Stieleria varia: one gene and its partner. The protein of the gene in region 1 interacts with the protein of each later gene in a pairwise test. Links are inferred from orthologs where the notes say so. Each region holds a gene or a part of one and is shown in the gene's direction. Other genes may lie near its edges.

What was found.
Region 2: the proteins of rho (region 1) and nusG interact in binary tests that used the Escherichia coli proteins (3 or more experiments, as listed by UniProt). The link is inferred for Stieleria varia from one-to-one orthologs.

Annotation. Positions count from the first base shown.
Region 1 is NZ_CP151726.1:7,275,645-7,283,951, forward strand. Bases 1-2,884 are described here. They hold rho (transcription termination factor Rho), read left to right. Parts: upstream 1-633; coding sequence 634-2,136; downstream 2,137-2,884. Other genes in these bases: coaE (dephospho-CoA kinase), read left to right, coding at 1-455; ribH (6,7-dimethyl-8-ribityllumazine synthase), read left to right, coding at 2,126-2,623; Pla52nx_RS24435 (hypothetical protein), read right to left, coding at 2,648-2,884. Also shown: more of Pla52nx_RS24435, read right to left, coding at 2,885-4,150; Pla52nx_RS24440 (transposase), read right to left, coding at 5,576-6,268; Pla52nx_RS24445 (hypothetical protein), read left to right, coding at 6,680-7,159; Pla52nx_RS24450 (DUF1501 domain-containing protein), read right to left, coding at 7,358-8,307. UniProt on the Escherichia coli protein: Facilitates transcription termination by a mechanism that involves Rho binding to the nascent RNA, activation of Rho's RNA-dependent ATPase activity, and release of the mRNA from the DNA template.
Region 2 is NZ_CP151726.1:6,077,192-6,085,413, forward strand. What follows is about bases 3,525-6,323. They hold nusG (transcription termination/antitermination protein NusG), read left to right. Parts: upstream 3,525-4,447; coding sequence 4,448-5,200; downstream 5,201-6,323. Other genes in these bases: tuf (elongation factor Tu), read left to right, coding at 3,525-3,629; secE (preprotein translocase subunit SecE), read left to right, coding at 3,917-4,360; rplK (50S ribosomal protein L11), read left to right, coding at 5,350-5,775; Pla52nx_RS20610 (ADP-ribosylation factor-directed GTPase activating protein), read right to left, coding at 6,310-6,323. Outside these bases: Pla52nx_RS20560 (MBL fold metallo-hydrolase), read left to right, coding at 82-867; more of tuf, read left to right, coding at 2,433-3,524; more of Pla52nx_RS20610, read right to left, coding at 6,324-7,389; Pla52nx_RS20615 (hypothetical protein), read right to left, coding at 7,519-8,222. UniProt on the Escherichia coli protein: Part of the processive rRNA transcription and antitermination complex (rrnTAC). The complex forms an RNA-chaperone ring around the RNA exit tunnel of RNA polymerase (RNAP).

The DNA of each region.
Region 1 (8,307 bases):
TGGAGTCGCTGGTGCATCCGATCGTGCGTCGGAAGATCACCGAAAGCTTGATTTGGGCGGCTGAGAACCGTTTTCCCGTCTCTCTGCTGGATGTTCCCCTGATGTTCGAATCGGGTTGGGACCGATGTTGCGATGCCATCTGGTGCATCGATGCGGACCGCGATGTTCGGCTTCAGAGAGCCGCCCGACGAGGCTGGGACGCTTTGGAACTGGATCGCCGGGAGGCCAGCCAAGTGTCGATAGCGACAAAAAAGCGACTCAGTAACCGAATTATGTCTAATGATGCGACCTTAGAGGCTTTGCACGAAAAACTCCGTGCCGCGTGGGAATTGCTCGCTACAATCCAGGGCAGCAGTACCACCAAATCACACCCATCCGGGCCATCAGTCCGAATTACGCCATCGATCCGGACCGGGATCCGGCACTGCCAAACCGACTTCCCAGCCGAAATATGACCCTGACACGATGGTTCCCCGCCATTGCGACCCTTCATTGGACAATCGACGAAATTTCCTGTTAGGCTGTAAGCACCGCCCATGCGGTGGCTGACTATACCCTCCTGCTTCTCTCTTTTCCCTGCCTGCATTCCCTCTCTTCAGAGCGCCACGGCTGACCCAGGCGCGACCAATCATCATGCAATCCAATCGGCCAAACGGTGAGGACAACCGGGGTCCGCGACGCAACAGCGGATCGCGCGAGTACCAGCAGTACAAACGTACTGCACGTCCGCGACACCCGGACAAACAAGTCGACGAACGCATTCGCGAGCTGGATGCGGAACGAGATCCGTTATCGCTCCCCGAGGAGATCGTCAGCGAAGCCAACAAGTCAGGCAAACGCGTTGGAATTCCATCCGGACAGGAAACCACCGAGCTGAATTTGGCTCAGTTGCAGACCAAGACGATCGAGCAGCTCGCGCAGTTGGCGGTTGCCGAAGGCATCACGCTGGCCGACGGGATTTCGCGTACCGAGCTGATGTTCGCGGTGCTCAAGCATCGTATGAAAGTCAACGGGCTGATGTACGGAGAGGGCACGTTGGAAATCTTGCCCGACGGTTTCGGGTTTCTGCGAAGCGCGTCGCATCACTACATCTCCTGTCCCGATGACATCTACGTTTCACCCAGTCAGATTCGTCGCTTCGGTTTGCAAACCGGCAGCCATGTTGCGGGACAGATCCGACCACCCAAGGAAAACGAACGATACTTTGCATTGTTGAGAATCGAAGCGATCAATCGCCAAGATCCGATGCAACGCAATCAGATGGTTGCGTTCGATTTGTTGACCCCGCTGCACCCCAACACGCGAATCATTCTGGAGCACGATCCGGCAGAGTTGAGCACGCGTGTGGTCGACATGCTGACGCCAATCGGGTTTGGACAACGCGGTTTGATTGTCAGCCCTCCGCGGGCGGGCAAAACGATCCTGATGCAGCAGATGGCGCGAGCGGTCTTGAAGAACTATCCCGAGTCGTACGTGTTCATCTTGTTGATCGATGAACGGCCGGAGGAAGTCACGGACATGGAACGCGAGGTTCGCGGGCCGCAATGCGAGGTCATCAGCAGCACGTTCGATGAACCCGCACAGCGACACATCCAAGTCGCTCAGATGGTGATCGAAAAAGCAAAGCGGATGGTGGAAGCCGGCACCGACGTGGTGGTCTTCTTGGACTCCATCACCAGGTTGGCTCGCGCGCACAACAGCGACGGTGAGTCCACGGGCAAGTTGCTTTCGGGTGGCTTGGACGCGGGAGCGTTGCAAAAACCCAAGGCCCTGTTCGGTTCGGCGAGAAAGACAGAGGAAGGTGGTTCGCTGACCATCTTGGCGACGGCGTTGGTCGACACGGGCAGCAAGATGGACGACGTGATCTTTGAAGAGTTCAAAGGAACCGGCAACTTGGAGATCGTACTCGATCGCGCTCTGGTCGATCGTCGCATTTGGCCCGCGATCGATATCGCACGTAGCGGGACTCGTCGCGAAGAAATGTTGATGGATGCAGACGAGCATGCCAGAATCTCTGCCCTGCGTCGTGCGTTTGCCGAAGTTTCTCCGGCGGATGCGATGGCAGATCTAACCAAGCGTCTACGGAAAACGCAAAACAACGTTGAGTTCTTGATGAGTGTGAAAAATGTCGATTGATTCAGCCGATTCGGGAACGATTCAGACTTTTGTCGGTACCGATGGCGATTTGCCCCAGGGCAAGATCGTGGTTGCCGCGAGCACCTACAACGAAGCCATTTGCGATTCGATGCTCACCGCAGCACTGGAGTCGCTGAATAATGGTGGCGTCGCCCCATCGGACATTCTGGTCGTACGAGTTCCGGGAGCATGGGAGCTGTCCCTCGCAATCGCTCCGCTGATTCGACGTCCCGACGTGGTCGCCGCGATCGCCTTGGGATGTGTGATCAAAGGTGAAACGACGCACGACGAGCACATCAATCGGGCCGTCAGCATGTCCTTGATGAACATGGGCGTCGAAACGGAGAAACCGATCGGGCTTGGTCTGTTGACCTGCAACACGCTGGAGCAGGCATTGCAGCGAAGCGGCGGAGCACTGGGCAACAAAGGCCATGAAGCCGCCGACGCCGCCTTGGAGTTGTTGCGACTGTCGGTCAAAATCGGCTAGCCCAGATCATTCATCCGCCACCCCTCAAGGCCAATCAGGAGCCTTCTTCAGCTTACCGGTTTTCAGATCAGTCAGCTTGATCGCATCGGCTGGCGTTTCTTTCGTTGAACGAAAGTGGATCACCAAGCCGGCTTTGGTTCCCATTTTTTCCCGATCGACTTGACCCGAGTGCGCTGAGTCCGGGCCGTCAACGATCCAACGAAAACGGCTCGGCGGTTTGCTGTCTCGCACGACCGCCAACCGGATCGGCTGATCCGTCTTGGGCATGGACTCAATCACTTGGAAATCATCTCCACTGCCCGACTGACTACTGACGATCTCCATGCGGTCTCCTTGAGTGCGGATTCCGATCAGCCATTTCGGAAAGCCGATTGCAACGAGCTGTCCATCGGAAACTTGACCACTCATCTGAACCGTTAAGCTCACTGCCTGACCGCTCTCAAGACTCGGTTTCGTCTCGCTCAACGTTTGCGTTGCGGCCGCGTTCTCGGCCGGTTGAACAATCATCGCGCCATCGGCGGCATTGAACAGCCGTTGAGTGTTTGCGATCTTGAATCGCTTCGCGACGTCGCCTGGAAACTCAGGAACAGCTTTCAGCCCGGCAAGCCAATCTTTGGCAAGTGAAATCGGTGTGGCGTCAGATGGTCCATCACCAGACTTCGCCGGTGGTTGCATGTCTTTCGCTCCCGGCACACTGGCTCCCGGCACATTCACATCGGCCAAGACCTCGTCAAACTTTCCGCCGCTCAGCAGTCCCGATCCTTTCGTGCGTCCGATCTCGGCACCCAGTTTTTGAGATTTCGGCGCGACAGGTCGAGCTTGGCTGCTGGAGACGCTCGCGTTTGCGGTGCGTTTGGTTCGAGTCGAACTCATGGCCTCGTTTGAGGATGACTCCGAGTCATTCGGCGTCGTATTGTCTGGCGTCGTCTTGTTTGAAGTCAAACCGCTCGGTTTTTGGTTCTTTGGGGCCGGGCTGCCGGTCGATTGGGTCGCCGTCGATTTGGACGACAAAGGTTTAGCGTCAGCAGCACGTCGGCCGCCGCCTCCACGATTGACGAAGTAAACGATCAACACAATCAGCAACAGAACACTTGCGCTGATCGCATGGAATTTCCATTGGAACTGTTTGCGTTTCCTGCGCGAGGCGGCATAGGAGTCTGCGCGACTGCTGGCAGGTGTTCCCGCAGCACTTGCGTTGGCGGCGGCTGTTGGTGCTGCGGCGTTGCTCGTGGGAACGACGGTGGGCCTCGCCGCCGGAGCGGGATTCCGCAATTGATCGTCGTAGTGTGTTTTGGATTCGGGGTCCGTCAGCACGCGTCTCGCTGACGCGACCATCCCCAGCAATTCTTGAACCGCCTTGCGTTGCGGCCCCGCAGCGATCGAGTGCAGATAGGCAGCCCTTTGTTTGGCGGCCTCATCGATCTTGGTCGTATCGGATTCAAAATCATCCAGCCCTAGGAGGGCGTAGTGATTGGGGGGCAAACGATCGGCAGGAATCTGCAACCACTGCTGATAGAGTTCGTTCATAAACAAAAAAGGGCGAGTCGTATCGGCGGTATGCTTGGGGTGCCTGGGTCAAACGCCCCAACGGCACCGCCTCGTTGGCAGGAGAATAGAATCAGCACTATAGCACGCTGGCACGCTCAGCCAAAACAAACCACCCGAAAACGGATTTACCGCGAGTGGTCGTGAGAAAGGAAAACGAATAGGTCTTTGGAAAGCACGAGAACCTAAGACGATGGGGGCACGCAATCAAACGCCAGCTAACAGCGCGACCAACTGCTCGCCTAACTCGAACGAGCTAGTCTCGCCTTCGAGATCGTTGAAGGTACGTGTTACTGGCCCCGCTTTCATCGAAGATCCCGCGTGTTCTGGGCCGATTTGTAGTCGGAATAGGAAAGGCGTTGTACATGGTTAATTCGGTACACTTTCGCCCGCCCTCGCAGTCAGCATCTCGCAGCCCGCCTTTCAGAGATTCTAAACCGTACCCCGCTGCTACCTCGCCCCTTTTCAGACGCGTTGCACGCAAATTGTGTTGCACAAGTGCGGATTCATCTCCCGCTGCTTTTCTCTTGGACCTTGGGGGGACGTCATCATGAAGCCGTGGATTTTCACTTCTCTGCAGCAACGTGACCAACAACTTTCCCTGCTGAAGTGCTCTGCTTGCCCCCACTGCAAACACATCGGGACTCTATGGCGACGTGATCGTCTACGAAGGTGGCCGCCGGATCGGTAAGGCCCGCCTGCTGGACGCCGTCGCCAACGGCATGATGCGCCGGAAAGAAACCTCGTGAGCCTCGGGCGCTAGCCGTGGGCCCCGTACCACAATCCGCACCTCGATGCCTCGTGAGCCTCGGGCGCTAGCCGTGGGCCCCGCACCACAATCCGCACCACTCGTCCACTCTGGCTCCCTTCTCCCCCAGCTTTTCTGGGGGAGAAGGGCTGGGGATGAGGGGGCTGAACGCTGAAACGTTGCTTCACCCAATACGCATCCATTCCAAGCGACTTCGCGCACGAAAAGCCAACTAACAACTTCACTCCTCCCATTTCCAACATCCACCCATGATCAGATCCTACTTTCTCTGATTCGAAGCTCCTTCCGTCGAGCTTGTCTCGGCGGAGGAAACAACTGACGGCTACTTGCCCAAGCCAACAAAACTTCCCCACCGCCCGCGAATCGCCAAAGGCGATTCGCGGGCGGTGGGGAAGCGAATGCGATTGTGTTACCGGGTAGCTGCCAGTTGTTGCTCCGAACCGGGGCAAGCCCGGCGGAAGCAAAGAATCAATCCTACGTAGACCGTGAACAACGAGTCACTTCCGGTCAATGAAACCATCCGATCTCAATTCGGCCAAGAACATCCCAAGAGGAATCTAAGGGGTCAGGCCCCTTTGTTGGGATTTTCCGGGGCAGGAATCTAAGGGGTCAGGCCTCTTTGGCAGGAATCTAAGGGGTCAGGCCTCTTTGTTGGGATTTTCCGGGAACCGGACCCGCTTTCGGCCCCTCGGTCGCATGGTCGATTCCAGATGAAGACGGCGGGCAATGCTTTCAACCCAACCCTCACCGCCCAGCGGCTTGCCACGTTGGGCCGACAGGCGGCACGCGGCCAATTCTTCGTCGCTGAGGCATTGATTGACTCGCTCGGTCCAACGGGGAAGCCGCGATTTCGGCCAGCGCGAAAGCAGGTTCGGAGCCGGAGCGTGCAGCCAGTGCCATAGCGATCCCCAACGCCAGTCCTCCGCTCGCTCGACCAAACCCGCTCGCAACGCGTTGCGTTGGACGTACCGGCAAACCACGAAAAAATGCTCATCGTCTTGGATCGGAAAGCTCTTGTATCGTTGTTGATAAACATGTCCCGTGCCGCCGGTGTGGTAGTGCGAATGATACCGCATCGTGTGCGTTCCTCCGACCCACGCCATGAATCGACTCATCTCCCCATCGACCAACGGTCGCAGAACCAGATGGTAACAGTTGGGCATCAACTGGAAGGAATACAACTCGATTTGGAGAATTTGCAACGCTTCATGCAGGATCCACTCGAAAGCAGCGTAGTCGGCATCTTTGTGAAAAATCGTCGCTCGCAAATTGCCGCGATTCAGCGCGTGATACAAACCGCCCGCTTCATCGGCACGTGGTGGTCGGGGCATGGTGAGGTTCTCCGAAAAGGGACCTTTGACAAAGCGTAACCTGCGAAGAACCAAAAACAAAGAGGCCTGACCCCTTTGCTTTGACCCCTTTGCTTTGCGCGACTTTTGAATATTAGTGGAACTAGATTGACACTTCGTGGAGGCGAAGAGTTGAGGAGACGAATCCCGGCATGTGTTGTTTCCTTTGATCGATGGGTATATGGATCACGGGACGGGACGAACTGGTCGAACTTTCTTAAGCGGATTGAACTAGAAAAAACGTCAAACTAGTGCTGGAGTTGTGAGTCAGTCTAAGCAGCAAAGTTCTCTGTCCCCGATCGCTCCGATGTCCCAGATCGTTCCGCTTCGGAAAACGTGACGGAAAGTTTGCTGTTGGAGGCGTAGCAGAGGTCGGCTTCATTTGGAAAGAACATGTCCAGTACAAATACCCCTTTGACGACCCAGATGTCCATTTTTTGGCTTGCACCAGAAAAGAAGGCGTTTTTTTGGAGCCCTGATTGTGCGGTATTTCTAGAACACGGTGAGATAACCCATCGTTGCAGAGGGAAGTCTCCTTACGAGTTTATAATAAGATCTGAGAATTCCGACGCTTCACTGCGAGCCGTTACGCTGGGAGGCAAAGAACTATCACTGACCTTGAACCAAGTGGAAATTGCTGTCCTTGAATATCGTGGTTGGGGCAATCGTGAACTGACATTGATGGGTGAACCCTTTACAGTTCTCGCCAAAGGTGGTCTTTCTGGGACCTACTATGTTCCTGGTGTTTTTGAGTTGACGATGGGAGTGAGATGCCATTCAACTTTGGCGATGGGGACGAGTTGCAACGAATGGATTTGGACTGCTTTGGCACTGAGCTATCTCTATTGGTTTCGGTTCTGGCTAAGTGACTGAGTGACTGTGTGAGCAATAAGCGGCGACAGATGGTTCACGGCATCCCACACAATCTTTCGCCGCCTCCGCGGCTATGCATTTTGGGACGGTTCAATTCTCAATCCTTGAATACCCTGACGAATCGATCTCTCTTGGCGACAGAGTCTCGTCGTGTTGAGGTTTGAGCGGCTGAAGCCTGGACTCCAACTTCGCGATGCACTAGGCGATGATTTCGGACACCACGCGGGCGGGCTCGACGCCGGTGAGGCGTTGATCGAGACCTTGAAATTTGACGCTCAGTCGCGTGTGGTCAAATCCCATCAGATGCAGGATGGTGGCGTGCAGGTCTCGTACATGGACTCGATCTTTGATCACGTTGAAACCAAACTCATCGCTTTCACCGATCGTCACGCCGGGCTTCATCCCGCCGCCGGCCATCCACATGGTGAAGGCGTTGGGGTGGTGATCACGTCCGTCGTCCCCGCCTCCTTGCACCATCGGTGTGCGGCCGAACTCGCCACCCCAGATGACGAGTGTTTCATCCAACATGCCTCGCTGTTTCAGGTCTCGGATCAAAGCGGCACAACCCTGATCGGTGTCCCGACAGTTGTTCGTCAGTCCTTTCTTGAGGTTGCCGTGTTGATCCCACGCTTCATGGAACAATTGAACAAAGCGAACTCCGCGTTCGACCAATCGACGCGCCAGCAAGCAGTTCTTGTTGAAAGATGACTTCGCCGGGTCGACGCCATACATCTGCAGCGTTTCTTTGGATTCCGAGGCCAAGTCCATCAGTTCCGGCGCGCTGGATTGCATTCGGTACGCCATCTCGTAGCTGTTGATACGTGTGGCAATCTCCGGATCTCCTGTGAGCTCCAACTGTTGCTGATTGAGATGAGTGATCGCGTCGAGCGCGTCGCGTTGCGCGACATCGTCGACCCCTGGAGGGTTGGAGAGATATAGGACTGGATCGCCCACGTTGCGTAGCTGTACGCCGGAATACACCGTGGGTAAGTACCCGCTGCCCCAGTTGCTGTTTCCTCCACTGGGACCCTTGGCCCCGCTGCTGAAGACCACAAAACCAGGCAGGTCTCGTGATTCACTGCCCAGTCCGTACAGGGTCCACGAGCCTAAGCTGGGTTTACCAAAGAGTTGCGAACCGGTGTTCATCA
Region 2 (8,222 bases), 1.2 Mb from region 1 along the record:
TGTGCCTTGTTGTGGCGGGTGGTTGTATCAGCCAAACTGGAGGGAAATGAATTTAGCCATGGGCTGCTGCTGGAGAGACTTGTGGAACTGCACTGTTTGGGAACAGCCGGGTATCACCCGAACGAGACTCGCCACACGAGCTGTTATTTCTTGCCAGCCGATGGGATCGTGCTGGACGCCGGCAGCGGCTTCTTTCGCCTGCCGGAATTGATCCAGACCGATTCCCTGGATGTCCTGTTGTCGCATTGCCATCTGGATCATGTCTTTGGACTGACTTTTTTGCTGGACGTGCTTTATCAGCGACCGGTTCAGAACGTTCGAATTTGGGGGGAATCAGAGAAACTGGCTGCGGTCCGCGAGCACCTCTTCTCAGAATTAGTCTTTCCTGTTCCCTTGGCGGCCCACTGGCACCCCATTGATGAAACACCTCAGTTTCACGTCGGGGAGGTCATGGTGAGCTGGCGGGCTCAGGATCACCCTGGCGGTTCCGTCGGCTACCGACTGGATTGGCCGGGGGAGCCAGTTCGAGATCCGGGTAAGGAACCAAGTAGCGGCCCGCGGCGGATGCTGTATTTGACCGATACGGTGGGTGCGACCGATGCGGAATTCGTCAGCTGGGCGTCGGGAGCCGACTTGATGCTGCATGAGTGCAATTTCCGCGATTCCAGCCAAGAGTTGGCGAAAAAAACGGGGCACAGCTTTGCTTCGCGAGTAGGGGAAGTAGCGAGATTGACGAGGCCGAAAAAACTGCTTGTGGGGCACGTCAATCCGTTGGACCCGACACCGGAAACGATGCTCGGTGAAATCGCCAGCGGGTTCGCCGGCGAGATCGAGATGGCCCATGACAAACGGTGCGTAAAGTTCTGAGTGTGTCGGCGATTTGCGAGAGCGATTCGGGGTCAAAGACGGTTGGACGGGGGAATGCCATTCAAGGATTTAGAGGGCGAACCCGCGGGTGGGTCGGCGAGTCTGAAAGGGGCAGGTCGGATCGCAGGTTGTTTTTCGTCGATTTTGGGTATGAATGCCGCCAAACTCGTCTTGTTCCTGCGGGCGAGGTCGCTACACTCTGCCGTTCCGAACTGCTGCCGATCCGGACGGATCGCTTGCGGTCAGGTGAAGCAAACGCAGTAGAAGATAATGAACTAGAAGCCAGTGTAGCTCAGTTGGTAGAGCAGCTGATTTGTAATCAGCCGGTCGTGGGTTCGAGTCCCTCCGCTGGCTCTCCGCTGACCGCGGGTGCTAGTTTTGCTGCGGAGTCCTGATCGCAGGTCCAACGTCTAGATGTTGGCAAAAGCGTTGCCCCAAAAGACGGCGAATTTCTCAGCCAGACATGGCTGTGAAAATCAGAGTGCTTTACGGCGAGCTGATCATCAGGCATGCTTTATCGGAGAACGATTGAGCGAAGCAGGACGATGTTTCACCACGAGCATTTTTCCTGGGATTCTTGGTTTACAGAAAAAACGTAAGCGGGTTTTCTGGAGATCGGGGATGAGACGACCGATCGAAGACACAATTGATGTGATGGGGGTTTGCCCGAGTGGTTAAAGGGGGCGGACTGTAAATCCGCTGGCTATGCCTACATAGGTTCGAATCCTATAGCCCCCACTAAGAGAGAGAGTTTCGGCGCACGCTTTAGTGGCTGCGTCACGCGGGTGTAGCACAATGGTAGTGCAGCAGCCTTCCAAGCTGAATACGAGGGTTCGATTCCCTTCACCCGCTTTTCATTGGCGTTTTTGGTGTTTGCGGCACGTCGCGAGCTTGATCCTACGGGCGTATCCCTGAGGGAACGCGTTGGCTGAAGACGCTGGCAGCCGAGTCGCTGCTGTAGCTCAGTGGTAGAGCACTTCCTTGGTAAGGAAGAGGTCATGGGTTCAAGTCCCATCAGCAGCTTTGTTTTCGGTTCTCAACTGCGGTGCCGAAGTCCGCTGAATTCCATGGTTTGATTCCATGGTTTGATTCAGTGGAGCGAGCGATGGAGGCACGTGGTTCCGACCCACCGATCTCTCGGTGAAGCGGTTCATCGAGAGTGGTGTCTGCGGCCGCTGGGTTAGAGCGAGAGATTCTGCCGAGATCTGCACGATGGGGCATTGCGTGAGAACTCGGTTGCGGTGAGAATTCTCGCCCTGCTGACCGCTTTTTTGCGAATCAGCAATTGCAAGCCAACGCGGTTTGCGAGACAACTACGGCTGGATGGTGCGGGTGAAGAACCACACCACTGACCGGGCGTCAAACGCTCGGCAAAATGACGGTGACGCGACTCGATGTAGGGTCGCAGAAAAACAATCCCTTTCTTGTTTGTTGAACGAGTTTGGCGATGCGGCTGAGGTGCTAGCGAGCTCCCGTGGGTGTGAACGCGGTCGCTGACATTTTGGGCCGAGCTGAGGCGTATCCTTGGCGCGGTAGTGGCATTGCTGGATGCAAGTGAGTTTGAAATGGCTAAGGCACAATTTGAACGGACCAAGCCTCACGTAAACGTGGGCACCATTGGCCACATTGACCACGGAAAAACGACGACCACAGGCGCGATCCTGGCCGTCCAGGCTGCCAAAGGTTTGGCAAAGGCCAAAGGCTACGCCGATATCGCCAAGGGCGGTACGGTTCGTGACGCTACGAAGACCGTGACGATCGCTGTGGCTCACGTCGAGTACGAAACCCCCAACCGTCACTACGCCCACATCGACTGCCCGGGCCACGCTGACTTTGTGAAGAACATGATCACCGGTGCCGCCCAGATGGACGGTGCAATTTTGGTGGTCTCCGCTGCGGACGGACCGATGCCGCAGACGAAGGAACACGTTTTGTTGGCTCGTCAGGTCGGCGTGCCTTATATCGTGGTTTACCTGAACAAGTGCGACTTGGTCGACGACGAAGAGCTGCTGGAACTGGTCGAGCTGGAAGCACGCGAATTGCTGAGCAAGTACGACTTCCCGGGCGACGATGTCCCCGTGATTCGTGGCTCGTCGTTGCCCGCGTACAACAACCCAGCGGACCCAGAAGCCAGCAAGTGCATCACCGAGTTGATGGAAGCTCTGGACGAGTACATTCCTGAGCCGACCCGTGAAGACGACAAGCCTTTCTTGATGGCCATCGAAGACGTTTTCTCGATCGAAGGTCGAGGAACGGTTGCGACCGGTCGTATCGAGCGTGGCGTGGTCAAGGTCGGCGAAGAAGTCGAGATCATCGGCTTGTCCGCTGCTCCCGTGAAAACCACCTGCACGGGTGTCGAGATGTTCCGCAAGGAAATGACCGAAGGCCGTGCAGGCGACAACGTCGGTTGCTTGCTGCGTGGTATCAAGCGTGAAGACATCCAGCGTGGCCAGTGCTTGGCCAAGCCAGGATCGATCAAGCCGCACACGAAGTTCGAAGCAGAAGTTTACTGCTTGAGCAAAGAGGAAGGTGGGCGTCACACCCCATTCTTCAGCGGCTATCGCCCCCAGTTCTACTTCCGTACAACGGACGTCACCGGCACCGCCAACTTGATCGGCGCCGAAATGTGCATGCCCGGCGACAACGTGAAGGTTGAAGTGGAAATGCACAAGCCGATCGCGATGGACGACGGTGTTCGTTTCGCGATTCGCGAAGGTGGACGTACGGTCGGTTCGGGCGTCGTCACCAAGATTCTCTCGTAATCGACGAATCACAGTCATCTTGAGTCAAAAAGAGACGAACCAACGGACCGATTTCACGTCGGTTCGTTGGTCGTTTTGATTCTGGGTGGACCCCGGTACTGGGGTGACGGTATGATTTCAGGATTCATGTTTGGCTGTGCCGGCAATGTCGCCGGTTCCACAGGGGTGTAGCTCAATTGGCAGAGCACTGGTTTCCAAAACCAGCGGTTGCGGGTTCAAGTCCCTCCGCCCCTGCTCATTGGAATACGCGAGGAGTCGCGGAATAACTCAACCCAGGAGTATTTGAAGTGTCGCGAGAGATAGCCGGAGCGAGCAGCGGGACACCGTTGCTCAATGAACTGTTCCAGGCGTCGGTGTACAAACCGAACCAAGGAAGGGTTGTTCGACAATTGACGGTGCTGGCCATATGGGTGATTGTCGCCTTTGGTTGCTGGCGGCTTTATTCAACACTGAGTGGCTCGATCGACAACGGGTACGCGGCGGCTGGTATCCCCAGTGCATTGCTAGCGATCGGCCTGTGGTTCGGTTATCGTTTGGTCAACTGGCCTCGATTCGCGGACTTTTTGATCGCTGTCGAAGCCGAAATGAACAAGGTCACGTGGCCCAGCCGCGGTGAGCTGATCAGGGCATCGGTGGTTGTCGTCGTGACCATCGCCGTGCTGGCGATTTCGCTGTTCCTGTTTGATATTTTCTGGCAATGGTTCTTTAGCTTTTTCTGGACCATTAGCTAACGCGACCACTCGCTAATTTGATCGCCCATGCACGATTGCGTTCTCCAACGCATTACGGATAACGTTTTCCGGACGGACCATTTGAGAATGACTGACGAAGACTCCAAGCTGATTTCCGACGAAGCCGAGACCACCGAAGCCTCCGATGCCGCGATTGATGACCCAGGTCAGGACGCGACGGAGGATGCTGTGCTCGAAGACGGCGCAATCGAGGATGGCGATGCTGGCGACGATGATTCCTCCGGTGGTGAGTCCAAGGATTTCATGGACTCAGAGACCGACGCGGATGATGCCCCGGCAATGGACTGGTACATCCTGAAAGTAGCTTTCAATCGCGAAGACTCCATTGCGGACGCGTTGCGTAAGCGGATCAAGATGGAAGGCATGGAAGAGTTCTTTGGTGACGTGGTTGTTCCCACCGAAGACGTGGCCACCTTTACACGCGACGGAAAACGTCGCATCACCAAGCGGAAATTGTTGCCCGGTTACATCATGGCCCGCATGATCATCAATGATGACACGTGGTTCTTGGTCCGAGAAACAGGCGGTATCAGCGATTTCACCGGCTCGGCCGGAAAGCCCATGCCGATGGATCCGGCTGACATCGAACGGTTCGTCAATCGCCCCGAAGTCGATGATGATGACGAGCCCGCACCGATCAAGACGGCGATTCCGTTCAAAGTCGGTGACCGCGTGCGAGTCAAAGAGGGCAACTTTGAGAACCAAGAGGGAGATGTGGACACTGTCGATGAAGCGAACGGCCGAATCACCGTGATCATCAACATCTTCGGCCGCAGTGTCCCGATGGAATTGGATCACTGGCAGGTTGAACCGCTGTAAAGTTGCCGGACGTCCCTAGCGGGTTTCGCAGCAACGTTTACACTGTCCGAAAAAATTCCCCCAACACCACCTTAACTCAATATTGATTGCACCCGGTCGCTCAGCAAGCATGACTTGGCTGGCGACCGCGACTGGAAGGCAAACGAAAAATGGCAAAACAAGTATCAGGTATCGCGAAATTCCAAATCCCTGGTGGCCAGGCAACCCCTGCTCCCCCTGTCGGTACGTCGCTCGGTAAGTACGGTGTCAACCTTGGACAGTTCGTTCAAGCGTTCAATGACAAGACGAAGGAATACAACGGAACTCCCATCCCCGTCGTCGTGACCGTCTACAACGACCGAAGTTTTGACTTCGTCACCAAGAGCCCACCGGCAGCATCGTTGCTGAAGCAAGCCGCCGGAATCGCCAAAGGCAGTGGCGTTCCTCACGTCACCAAAGTCGGTACCGTCACCCGCGAGCAGTGCGCTGCCATCGCTCAAACCAAGATGGAAGACTTGAATGCTCGCAGTATCGATCAAGCGGTCAAAATGATCGAAGGAACCGCTCGCAGCATGGGACTGAACGTCGAAGGCTGAACGTCGAAAAGACCTTTCGCCAATATCTCAAAGGCACGACCCGCATTGCGGGTCGTGCCTTTTTTTGTGTTCCACTGGTGTCTGAATCGCGACTTGAGCATGGGGGAGTAACCGTTGCGCATACGGCACAAGGCGGATGGTTTGTGTTTGGGCGGATAGCTGTCTGCGCAAGTCAATGGTTGGGAATAGCAAAACGCTTGGCGGGGCACGCGCTATCGACTTGGAAAGCCGAGCGACGATTGTCGTTCGACTTTCCAAGTCGAAAACGAACACAGCTCCCCACCCTCGCATTCGCCTAAACGGCCAAGCGAGTCCTCCCCCAAGTCCCCTTGGGGAGGTGACAGCGGACCATGAAATGGTCCCAGATGGTAGCCGGCGGTCGAGCGTAGCGAACACCGCCGGTGCTTGCCGTCGAGTTCAAACCGACCCCGAAGGGTGTCGCAGAATGGACGCCGTGATGACTGGTAAGCCGTATTATATCATGCACAGCATGACCTACGATCGCTGTCTCTCGCTCGGTCACCGTCATCGATGTCACGCGGTGGTTCGTCGTTGATATTCGACCAATCCGTGCAACGCGTGATAAAGTCCGCCGCACTCCAGATCAATACCGTCACATTGGTCCAATACCCCGCATAACTTGCGGACGCCGCGAACGACCCACGTTTCATGAAGCGTTTGCTGATCGGCAGCGATGGACAAGAATTCCAGGACATGTCCGGTGGTCCCCAGCGTTTCTCCCAAGTCTCGAACCCAACCAGGACGATGGAAATAGGCTGTCGAGTACGTGCCGTCTGGATTCTGGTTCTCCTTTGACTCCGCGATGCAACTTGACACCAATTGTTGCGCCCGCTGCCAAACACCAGTAACGGGCATCTGTTCAGCGATTCGTTTGCGTAGGGCGGTTGCGATTCCAATCAGACGGTGAGTGCCGCCACAGGCACTTTGCTCCAAGTCTCGCTCAATCTCCGATTCTAGCAACAGTTCTGTCGAATAGGTTTCGCCGTCACGTGCAACCCAACTGTGATCGGTGGAACGATAGGCAGACAGCGCAATCAATGTCCAGCTGAACTCAAGTTCCAGATTCAGTGGCACGTCCCACTCGGCTTGGTTGAGCCAATCGGCGAATGTGAACACATGATCGCCGCCGCGGACCTCCGTCTCCAACGGCAGATCACACTGGCACAGCACCGCCAGCCATTGGTCCCGGTGCCCCTGGCTGACTTTGTTGTCAGGCGCCAGCTCCATGCGTAAACCGCGACGGGCGTCGTCGCCGAAACGATCACCAAACATCGGCTCGAACCCTCGGATCTCGCCTCCCCCAAGCAGGTAATCGATGGTCGGCTTCGTTCCGTCTGGCGTTTCGACGATGAACTCGCGACCGTATGCAAGAACACCATGCAGGATTTGCCAAGCCCCGTGGAGCTGAGTGGACAGCGCGCGAGTCTGCAGATTGCGTTGCAGTGTGTCTGCGATCAATTGTGAAAGCGGTTGCTCGCCCGCGTCGGCGTTTCCGTCGGCTTGACCTGACTCAGAGCCTGCCGTTCGGACTTGGGGCAACGACTCGGGCACCGAGAGGGGGCAGCCGGTCAGGGCGCCAGCCGAAGCAGCCATCAGGACCAAAGCGGATCGACGGGACAGAGATCGACGGGACAGAGATCGACGGGACAGAGAAGGGATGGATTGCGACATATTGGGAGCAGCGGCGGGTCGGCGAATGGTTTGAAAACAAAGGCGAGGCGGTCAGCGCTGCACGACCAATTGCTTTCCCCTGACGATCGTTTTGCCGAAGTGGGCAAATGGAGTGAATCGGAGTGGCCCACTGCCGAGAGCACTGGCGTCGACAGTGACGGTACCCTGTGAGTCGTCCAACCTCGCTACCTCGGAGCCAAAGTGCATCAAGCGGATCGAATCCGCCCCGGGGCACGTTAGCGAGAGTTTAATCTGCTGACCCTCGTTCGCAGCGATTTTTTCCGTCGGATCCTTTGTTGGATCGTCTTTTGGGGCATCAGCCGCCATTGCGGAGGGCGAAGGATGTGGACCCTGCAGCTCGATTTCTTCGATGAACCCTACTTGCGGCATCGTCGGGTCCGCTCCGATCAGTGTGGCGCGAATCTCAAGGACACCCGATGCATCTGCTGGCAAGTTGATCCGAATTTTCGGAACGGCAGGTGATGTCTGCGCCATGCGACCTTCGACCAAGATATTGATGGCGACCGTGTTTGTTTTTGGCAGCGTCAACCCCAGAGCACGTCGCTGCAGCTCGATCATCGTTTGCCCCTCGGTTGCCAGTTGCATGTCGATCAGTTCTGCCGGCGCACGGGAAAAGGGTTGTGTCATGGGATCGCCGACGATCAGCAATTGATAAGGCGATGCCACGGACAAGTAAAACGCTTCGATGGCCGAGACACCTTTGGCATAGAAGGCGTACATCATGGGCAGCGGGA